Regions from separate parts of the Pseudoxanthomonas fibrivorans genome, predicted to be linked through region 1. Evidence: riboswitches for the same ligand, from Rfam matches in the RefSeq annotation. Region 1 holds a riboswitch; the other holds the start of a gene.
The links. Region 1 has a riboswitch for cobalamin ahead of btuB (TonB-dependent vitamin B12 receptor). Riboswitches for the same ligand answer to the same signal wherever they lie in the genome.
Positions count from the first base shown of each region.

Region 2: it holds a riboswitch for cobalamin, as region 1 does, so the genes downstream of both, ACA089_RS12630 (ribonucleoside-diphosphate reductase subunit alpha) here and btuB (TonB-dependent vitamin B12 receptor) in region 1, are expected to answer to the same signal.

Region 1 is NZ_JBGNUG010000001.1:2,049,970-2,054,174, forward strand. It holds gene ACA089_RS09385 (TMEM175 family protein) at 1-98, opposite strand, end outside; gene ACA089_RS09390 (GAF domain-containing protein) at 186-671, shown strand; gene ACA089_RS09395 (TfoX/Sxy family protein) at 668-1,063, shown strand; cobalamin riboswitch at 1,160-1,397, shown strand; gene btuB (TonB-dependent vitamin B12 receptor) at 1,519-3,372, shown strand; gene ACA089_RS09405 (DUF2218 domain-containing protein) at 3,516-3,803, shown strand; gene dinB (DNA polymerase IV) at 3,824-4,205, opposite strand, start outside.
Region 2 is NZ_JBGNUG010000001.1:2,742,796-2,747,000, reverse strand. It holds gene ACA089_RS12630 (ribonucleoside-diphosphate reductase subunit alpha) at 33-2,384, opposite strand; cobalamin riboswitch at 2,647-2,872, opposite strand; gene ACA089_RS12625 (alpha/beta hydrolase) at 3,187-4,095, shown strand; gene ACA089_RS12620 (DUF998 domain-containing protein) at 4,147-4,205, shown strand, end outside.

The sequences.
Region 1 (4,205 bases):
ATCACCAGGATCGTCACGGCGAAGGCGAAGGCCGCATCGACGAACGCTTCCAGGCGCGTGGTACCGCCGCCGCGCCAGCCCGACGGGTGCTGGTCCATGTTCTCGCCTCCTGTGGCCCCGCCGGGATGATAAGTCCACCCGCGCGGCGCGGCGATGGCCGATCCCGATGGGGTTAGAATCGCCCCATGTCCTTCTCCGCCATCCCCCTGACCGGCAGCAAGCCGGACCAGTACGCGCAGCTGCTGGCCCAGGCGCGCGGCCTGCTGCATGGCGAGCGCGACCGCATCGCCAACGCCGCCAACCTGTCCGCGCTGGTCTACCACGCGCTGCCGCAGCTGAACTGGGTGGGCTTCTACTTCTACGACGGCAACGAGCTGGTGGTGGGTCCGTTCCAGGGGCTGCCGGCGTGCGTGCGCATACCGCTCGACAAGGGCGTGTGCGGCGCCGCCGCGCGCAGCGGCCAGACCCAGCGCGTGGCCGACGTGCACGACTTCCCCGGCCACATCGCCTGCGATGCCGCCTCGCGCTCCGAGCTGGTGGTGCCGCTGTTCGACGGCGGGCGCCTGGTCGGCGTGTTCGACCTCGACAGCCCCGAACCGGGGCGCTTCGACGCGGACGACCAGCAAGGCCTGGAAGCGCTCGCCGCCGCCTTCGTCGAGTCGCTGCGTTGAGTACCGCGCAGCTGCGCAACATCGGGCCCAAGAGTGCCGCCTGGCTGCGCCAGGTCGGACTGCGCAGTGCCGAGGACCTGGCCACCGCGGGCGCGGTGCAGGCCTTCCTCAAGGTCAGGCGCGCCGGCTTCAAGCCAAGCCTCAACCTGCTCTATGCGCTGGAAGGCGCGCTGCTGGACTGCCACTGGCACGATGTTCCCGAGGCGCGCCGCGCGCAGCTGCTGGCCGAGCTGGAAGCCGCCAGCGCGGCCCTGCCGCCGGCGCGTGGCCGGCCCGTCGGCGGACCGGTCACCACCGCGTTCTATGGCGAGGGCGGCGGGAACACCGAGGGTCCGTCCGCGCAGGATGCACCGGCGGCGGAAGAAGACGACGGCGGCAACCGCTTCACCTGAGCCGCTGCTCCCTGCCGGACCCCACGCTGGCCGGCAACGACGCCTTCCATGACCTGGGTCAACCTGGCGACGGACGCGTGCCGCTGCCGATCGCATACAATCCCCACCCTGCAAGGTGACCCGGTCGGCGCATACCGCCCGGGTTGAAACGGGAAGCCGGTGCGTCCGGGGTGCGAACCCCCGACAAGGCCGGCGCTGCCCCCGCAACGGTAAGCGACCGCAACGCGCGACATCCGCCACTGTGCCCCGCACGGGAAGGCGTCGCCGCTGGAGTCCGGCACTCGCCGGAATCCCGATCGTGAGCCCGGAGACCGGCCTTGCGGAACCCAGGTTGCGATGCGGAGGGCATTGCGGCGTGCCGATGCCGCATGGCGTCTGTCCGCTCCGTGCATCCTCCTCTCGCGACTCCCCACACTGGCGCCGGGTGCGGCGCCACGCATGCATGGAGTTGCCCGATGACGTTCCGCCCGCTGTCCACCGCCGTCGCCCTGGCGCTGGCCCTGCCCCTTTCCGCCGGCACGGCCCTCGCTGCCGACCAGGCCACCGACCTCGACGAGGTCCTGGTCACCGCGACCCGCACGCCGGTCGCGCTCGGCGACAGCCTTTCGCCCGCGCAGGTGATCGGCCGAGCCGAGATCGAGCGCAGCCAGGCCACCTCGCTGCAGCAGCTGCTGTCCGGTCGTGCCGGCATCAACCTGACCAACACCGGCGGCCTGGGCAAGCAGACCTCGCTGTTCCTGCGCGGCGCCGGTTCCAACCAGCTGCTGGTGCTGGTGGATGGCGTGCGTATTGGTTCTGCCACCGCCGGCCTGCCGGCGCTGCAGGACCTGCCGGTCGAGCAGATCGAGCGGATCGAGATCGTGCGCGGCCCGCATTCGAGCCTGTATGGCGCCGACGCCATCGGCGGCGTGATCCAGATCTTCACCCGCCGCGACCGCGGCGGCCTGCAGCCCCGCGCGATGGCCGGCATCGGCAGCAACAACCTGCGCGAAGCCAGCGCCGGGCTGGGCATGGGCGGCGAGCGCGGCTGGTTCGGCGCCGACTTCGCCTTCGTGCGTACCGACGGCATCAACGCCTGCGATGGCACGGCCGCCGGCTGGGGCGCGGGCTGCTTCGCCGACGAACCGGACCGCGACGGCTACCGCAACCGTTCGGCCACCCTGCGCGGCGGCAGCAAGCTTGGCGACGCGTGGACGCTCGAGGGCAGCGCGCTGCGCGCCGAGGGCTACAACCACTACGACGGCAGCTGGGCCAACTATTCCGAGACCGTGCAGCAGGTGTACTCGGGCAAGCTGCGCTTCGCGCCGACCGCCTCGACCACGCTGCAGGCCACGGTCGGCCGCAGCTACGACGACTCCGACGACTACGGCGCCACCGGCCTGGTCGGCGGCCTGGAAACCCGCCGCGACCAGGCCGCGCTGCAGGGCGACTTCGTCCTGCGCGAGGGCCACACCGTGACCGCCGGCCTGGACTGGCTGGACGACCACATCACCGGCACCACCGCCTACGACGTGGACAGCCGCGACAACACCGGCGTGTTCGCCGAGTACCAGGGCCGCTTCGGCGCGCAGCAGCTGCAGGCCGGCCTGCGTGGCGACGACAACGAGCAGTTCGGCAGCCACACCACCGGCAACCTCGGCTGGGGCTGGCACTTCGACGGCGGGATCCTGCTGTCCGCGCGCTATTCGACCGGCTTCCGCGCGCCGAGCTTCAACGACCTCTACTACCCCTACTACGGCAATCCGGACCTGCAGCCGGAGGAATCGAAGAACCTCAACATCGGCCTCTCCGGCCAGGCGGACGCCTGGCGCTGGACCGTCGACGTGTTCGAGAACCGCGTCGACGACCTGATCAGCTTCGATTCGGCCACGTTCCTGCCCGGCAACGTCGACACCGCGCGCCTGCGCGGCGGCGAGATCACCGTGGCCACCGCGTTCGCCGGCTGGGACCTGGCCGCGCAGTACAGCCATGTCGACCCCCGCAACCGCTCCGAAGGCGCCAACCGCGGCAACCTGCTGCCGCGCCGCGCGCGCGACACCGGTCGCATCGACCTGGACCGCGATTTCGGCGCGTTCGCGTTCGGCACCACGGTCAATGCCGCCGGCAGCCGCTATGACGACGCCGCCAACCTGGTCCGCGTGGGCGGTTACGCCACGCTCGACCTGCGCTTCGAGTACGCGCTCGGCCGCGACTGGACCGTGCTCGCACGGGTGACCAACCTGTTCGACCGCGACTACCAGCTGGTCGACTGGTACAACCAGCCGGGCCGCGAGTACGGGCTGAGCGTGCGCTGGCAGCCGAAGGGCTGATCGCTCCACGGACCCCGGCATCACGATGCCGGGGTCCGGACGCCGGCGCAGCGGTGGGGAACGCATCATCCCGCCGGTGGCCACGGCCGCGCGCCGCAGGTTGCCTAGACTTGGCCGGGCCGTCCCCCATGGATATCCGACCCATGCCGACCAGCCGCGCCCTCGTGGCCTCCAGCGATGCGCCGCGCCTGCTGCGCACCCTCAGCAACCACTGGCGCCACAGGTTCGACGTGCGCCGCGACAGCGACACGCACGCCCACATCCCCTTCGCCGAAGCCGCCGGCGCGGACTTCGAGGTCGCCGGCGACGCCCTGCTGATCCGGGTCGTCCACGACGATGGCGCCGGCATGGCGCGCCTGCGCGAGGTGATCGAATCGCACCTGCAGCGCTTCGCCCGCGACGAGACCCTGGATTTCCACTGGCAGGCCTGAGCCTGCCCCAGCCAGCCGGCTCACTCGCCGCTGACCCCGCTCCCGGTGAACAGGTCCGCCTGCACGGCGAGTTCATCGGGCTCGCTGAAGCCGGCCAGGCCAACGCCCACCAGCCGGTAACGCGTCGAATCGGGCAGCTGCACCCGCGTCCGCAATCCCAGCGCGATCTCGGCCAGGGCCTGCGCACTGGCGGGTGGCGCATCCGGCGTCAGGCTGCGGGTCAGGATGCGGAACTGCGCGGTCTTGAGCTTGAGCACCACGGTGCGGGCCACGCGCCCGGTCTTGCGCGCGGCCTGCCAGGTCTTGTCGGCCAGCGCTCGGATCTGCGCGTCGAGCGCGTCCAGCGGCAGGTCCTCGGCGAAGGTGTCCTCGGACGACACCGACTGCACCGGCTGGTCGGGC
Region 2 (4,205 bases), 690 kb from region 1:
GTGCGGGCGACCTTGCGGCCGCCCGCGGCGGCCTACTGGCAGGCCTCGCACGCCTCCGGGTTCTCCAGCGAGCAGGCGACCGCCTCCACCGGGGTGTACTCCGGCTTGGGTGCAGCCGTCGTCGAGTGGCCGACGGTGGTCTTGGCGATCCGGGTGGCCGGGCGCGAGCGCAGGTAGTAGGTGGTCTTGATCCCCTGCTTCCACGCGTACATGTACATGGACGACATCGCGCCGATGTTCGGGCTCTCCATGAACAGGTTGAGCGAGGCGGACTGGTCGATGAACGCGCCGCGGCCGGCGGCCATGTCGATCAGCGAGCGCATCGGCAGCTCCCAGGCGGTGCGGTAGACCTGCTGCAGCGCTTCGGGGATCTGTGGGATGCCCTGGATCGAGCCTTCGGCCAGCTTGATCGCGTCGCGCACCTCCGGGGTCCACAGGCCGAGCTTCTTCAGCTCGGCGACCAGGTAGCGGTTGACCTGCAGGAAGTCGCCCGACAGCGTCTCGCGCTTGAACAGGTTGGACACCTGCGGCTCCACGCATTCGTAGCAGCCGGCGATCGAGGCGATGGTCGCGGTCGGTGCGATCGCGATCAGCAGCGAATTGCGCAGGCCGTGCTCGCGGATCCGTTCGCGCAGCGCCTGCCAGCGCTCCTCGTTCTCGGGGACCACGTTCCAGGCGTCGAACTGCAGCTCGCCGGCCGCGGCCCGGGTGTCGGCGAACGACGGATGCCGGCCGCGCTCCTGCGCCAGCTCCACCGAAGTGTCCAGCGCGTGGAAATAGATGGTCTCGGCGATCTTCGCCGACAACACCCGGGCCTGCTCGCTGTCGAACGGCAGGCGCAGGCGGAAGAACACGTCCTGCAGGCCCATGCAGCCCAGGCCGACCGGGCGCCAGCGCAGGTTGCCGCGGCGGGCGGTCTCGATCGGGTAGAAGTTCAGATCGATGACGCGGTCGAGCTGGCGCACGGCCAGGCGCACGGTCTCGGCGAGCTTGTCGAAGTCGAAGAACGCCTGGCCGCTCGCGGCATCCACGTCGAAATGGTTGCCCAGGTTGATCGAACCCAGGTTGCACACTGCCGTTTCCTCGGCCGAGGTGACTTCCAGGATTTCGGTGCACAGGTTGGACAGGTGGATGACGTTGCCTTGGCGCAGGGTCTGGTTGCTGGCGCGGTTGCACTTGTCCTTGAAGGTCATCCAGCCGTTGCCGGTCTCGGCCAGCGTGCGCATCATCCGCGCGTACAGCTTGCGCGCCGGCAGCGCCTTGACCGCCTTGCCCTGCGCTTCCGCCTGCAGGTAGGCCTGCTCGAAGGCCTGGCCGTACAGGTCGGTGAGTTCCGGGACCACGCGCGGGTCGAACAGCGACCATTCCCGGTCGGCCTCCACCCGCTGCATGAACAGGTCCGGCACCCAGTTGGCCAGGTTGAGGTTGTGGGTGCGGCGCGCCTCGTCGCCGGTGTTGTCGCGCAGCTCGAGGAAATCCTCGATGTCGGCGTGCCAGGTCTCCAGGTACACGCAGGCCGCGCCCTTGCGCTTGCCGCCCTGGTTGACCGCCGCGACCGACGAATCGAGCGTCTTCAGCCACGGCACGATGCCGTTGCTGTGGCCGTTGGTGGAGCGGATCAGCGAACCGCGTGAACGCACGCGGGTGTAGCTCACGCCGATGCCGCCGCTGAACTTGGACAGCTGGGCGATGTCGCCGTACTTCGCGTAGATCGATTCCAGGGTGTCCTGCGGCGAATCGAGCAGGAAGCACGAGGACAGCTGCTCGTGGGTGGTGCCGCTGTTGAACAGGGTCGGCGAACTGGGCAGGTAGTCGAGCTGGCCCATGCGCCGGTACAGCGCCAGCGCCTCCGGCACGTCCTCCGACAGCGCGCAGGCGATGCGCAGGAAGAACTGCTGCGGCGTCTCGATCACCTTGCGGGTGTGCGGGTGGCGCAGCAGGTAGCGGTCGTACAGCGTGCGCAGGCCGAAGTAGTCGAAGCCCAGGTCCAGCGAGGCGTCCAGCGCGTCGTTGAGCTTGCGCGCATTGGTCTGGACGAAGTTCAGCAGCCGATCGTTGATCAGGCCGACTTCGTGGCCACGCGCCACCGACTGCGAGAACGCGTGGATCTCCTGGCCGGTGACTTCCTTGGCGATGTAGCCGGCCAGCAGGCGCGCGGCCAGGCGGCTGTATTCGGGTTCCTCGCCGGTCAGCAGCGCGGCAGTGCGGATCGACAGTTCGTCGAGCTCGCGCGTGCTGGCGCCGTCGTACAGGCCGGAGATCGTGCGGGTGGCCACGCGCATCGGGTCGACCGCGTGCAGGCCTTCGCAGCTGCGCTGCACGGCGCGCACGATCTTGTTCAGGTCCACCGGCTCGCGGCTGCCGTTGCGCTTGGTCACGCTCATCGCGGTGGCGGTGGGCGGCGGGGTGAGCAGGAACGCTTCGTCCCGGGAAGGGATGGCGGCAACGGCCTCGGTCTGGGTCACGGGTGTCCTCCTTGCGTGATGCACGCGGCGGCCCGTCCCTCGCTGGGCTGCGGAAGGCCGGGTGCTGCAGGAGGATGGGAAAGCGGCGTCGCACGGACCGAGAACGCGCAGGCGGGCTGCGGGCGGCACGTGCTTCGCCAGCCATCTCCCCCCGGAGATTCCGCGGCCGGCACCGCGCGGTGTGCATCGCGCGGCTGCCGGCAGGTCTTCGGACTCATGGGCGCGGAGGGCGCGGGGCGCCTCCTCCTACCCGCCGCTTCCCGGAACCGTTGGGGTTCCAGTGCTCCTGTGGCGGGGTCGTTCCCATTTACCGCTGCGGGGCAGTGCCGGATTCGCCCCGAGGGCCCACCGGACTTCCCTTTTAAACCGGCGCTTGGACCGCCGGTACCGACCGGACACAAGATAGTGGGGCTCGCCCGGGCGGTCAACACCACATATCGGGCCGATGATGGATGAGGCAGTCGGTCGGGCAGGCAAGCCGGGGTGCGCCTCCACGCCATCCGCGGCGGCGGCCGGGCCCGCGCGGGGAGGGCCGCGCACCCGGCACCCGCTGATGCGCGCCTGCCCGGCCAGGCGCGCATCAGCCTGCGGTGCGCGGGCGGGCAGCGACCGGCATCCGCATCGCTGCGCCGGTCAACCCCCCGGGCCGGCGGACGTTGCCATGGCACGACCGCCCCGCAATGGGACGGCCGGCCGAAGTCCTCCACCACCGGGAACCACCATGCCGCTTCGCCTGGCCATCGGCCTGATCCTGATCCTGCTGCCAGCGGTGGATGCCGCCTCCGCCGAAGGCCTGCGCGAGCGCGTGCAGCGCGCACGCGACGCCTCGCGGCAAGCCTCGACGCAGCCGGTCGCACTGCCCGCCGGCACCCGCGTGCTGCGCGATGTCGCCTATGGCCGCGATCCGCGGCAGCGCTTCGACGCCTACCTCCCGGCGCGGCCGTCGCACGACGCGCCGGTCATCCTGTTCGTGCACGGCGGCGGCTGGGCCAACGGCAACAAGGACAATCCCGGCGTGGTCGAAGGCAAGGCCGCGAGGTGGCTGCCGGAGGGGTGGATCCTGGTATCGACCAACTACCGGATGCGCCCGGATACCGCACCGGTCGACCAGGCCCGCGACGTCGCCCGCGCGCTGGCCCGGGTGCAGCGGCTGGCGCCGGACTGGGGCGCGGACCCGGCACGCGTGGTGCTGGTGGGGCACTCGGCCGGTGCGCACCTGGCCGCGCTGGTGGGCGCTTCGGACACGCTGTGGCGCGAGGCACGGGCGGGACGTCCGCTCGCGGTGGTGTCGCTGGACAGTGGCGCGCTGGACGTGCCGGACATGATGCGCCGGCCACGCCTGCCGCCGCTGTACCACCGCGCGTTCGGGCCCGATCCGGACGACTGGGTGGAAGCATCCCCGCAGCACCGGCTCGCGCCCGGTGCCGTGCCGATGCTGCTGGTCTGCTCGACCCGCCGCAACGATGCCTGCCCGCAGGCCGAAGCGCTGCGCGCAAGGGCGGCGTCGCTGGGCGTGGCCATGGAGGTGCTGCCGCAAGACCTGTCGCACGCCGCCGTCAACCGCGAGCTCGGCTGGCCCTCGGCCTACACCGACGCGGTGGACCGCTGGCTCGACGCGCGGCTGCGCTGACCGCGATGCCGGTCGCTGATGGGGCCGGCCATTCCGGGCGACACTGCGCGCATGCCCGCGCCTGCACCCCGCCCGACCGCCGCCCTCCCCGGTACCGCCGCCTTCGTCCT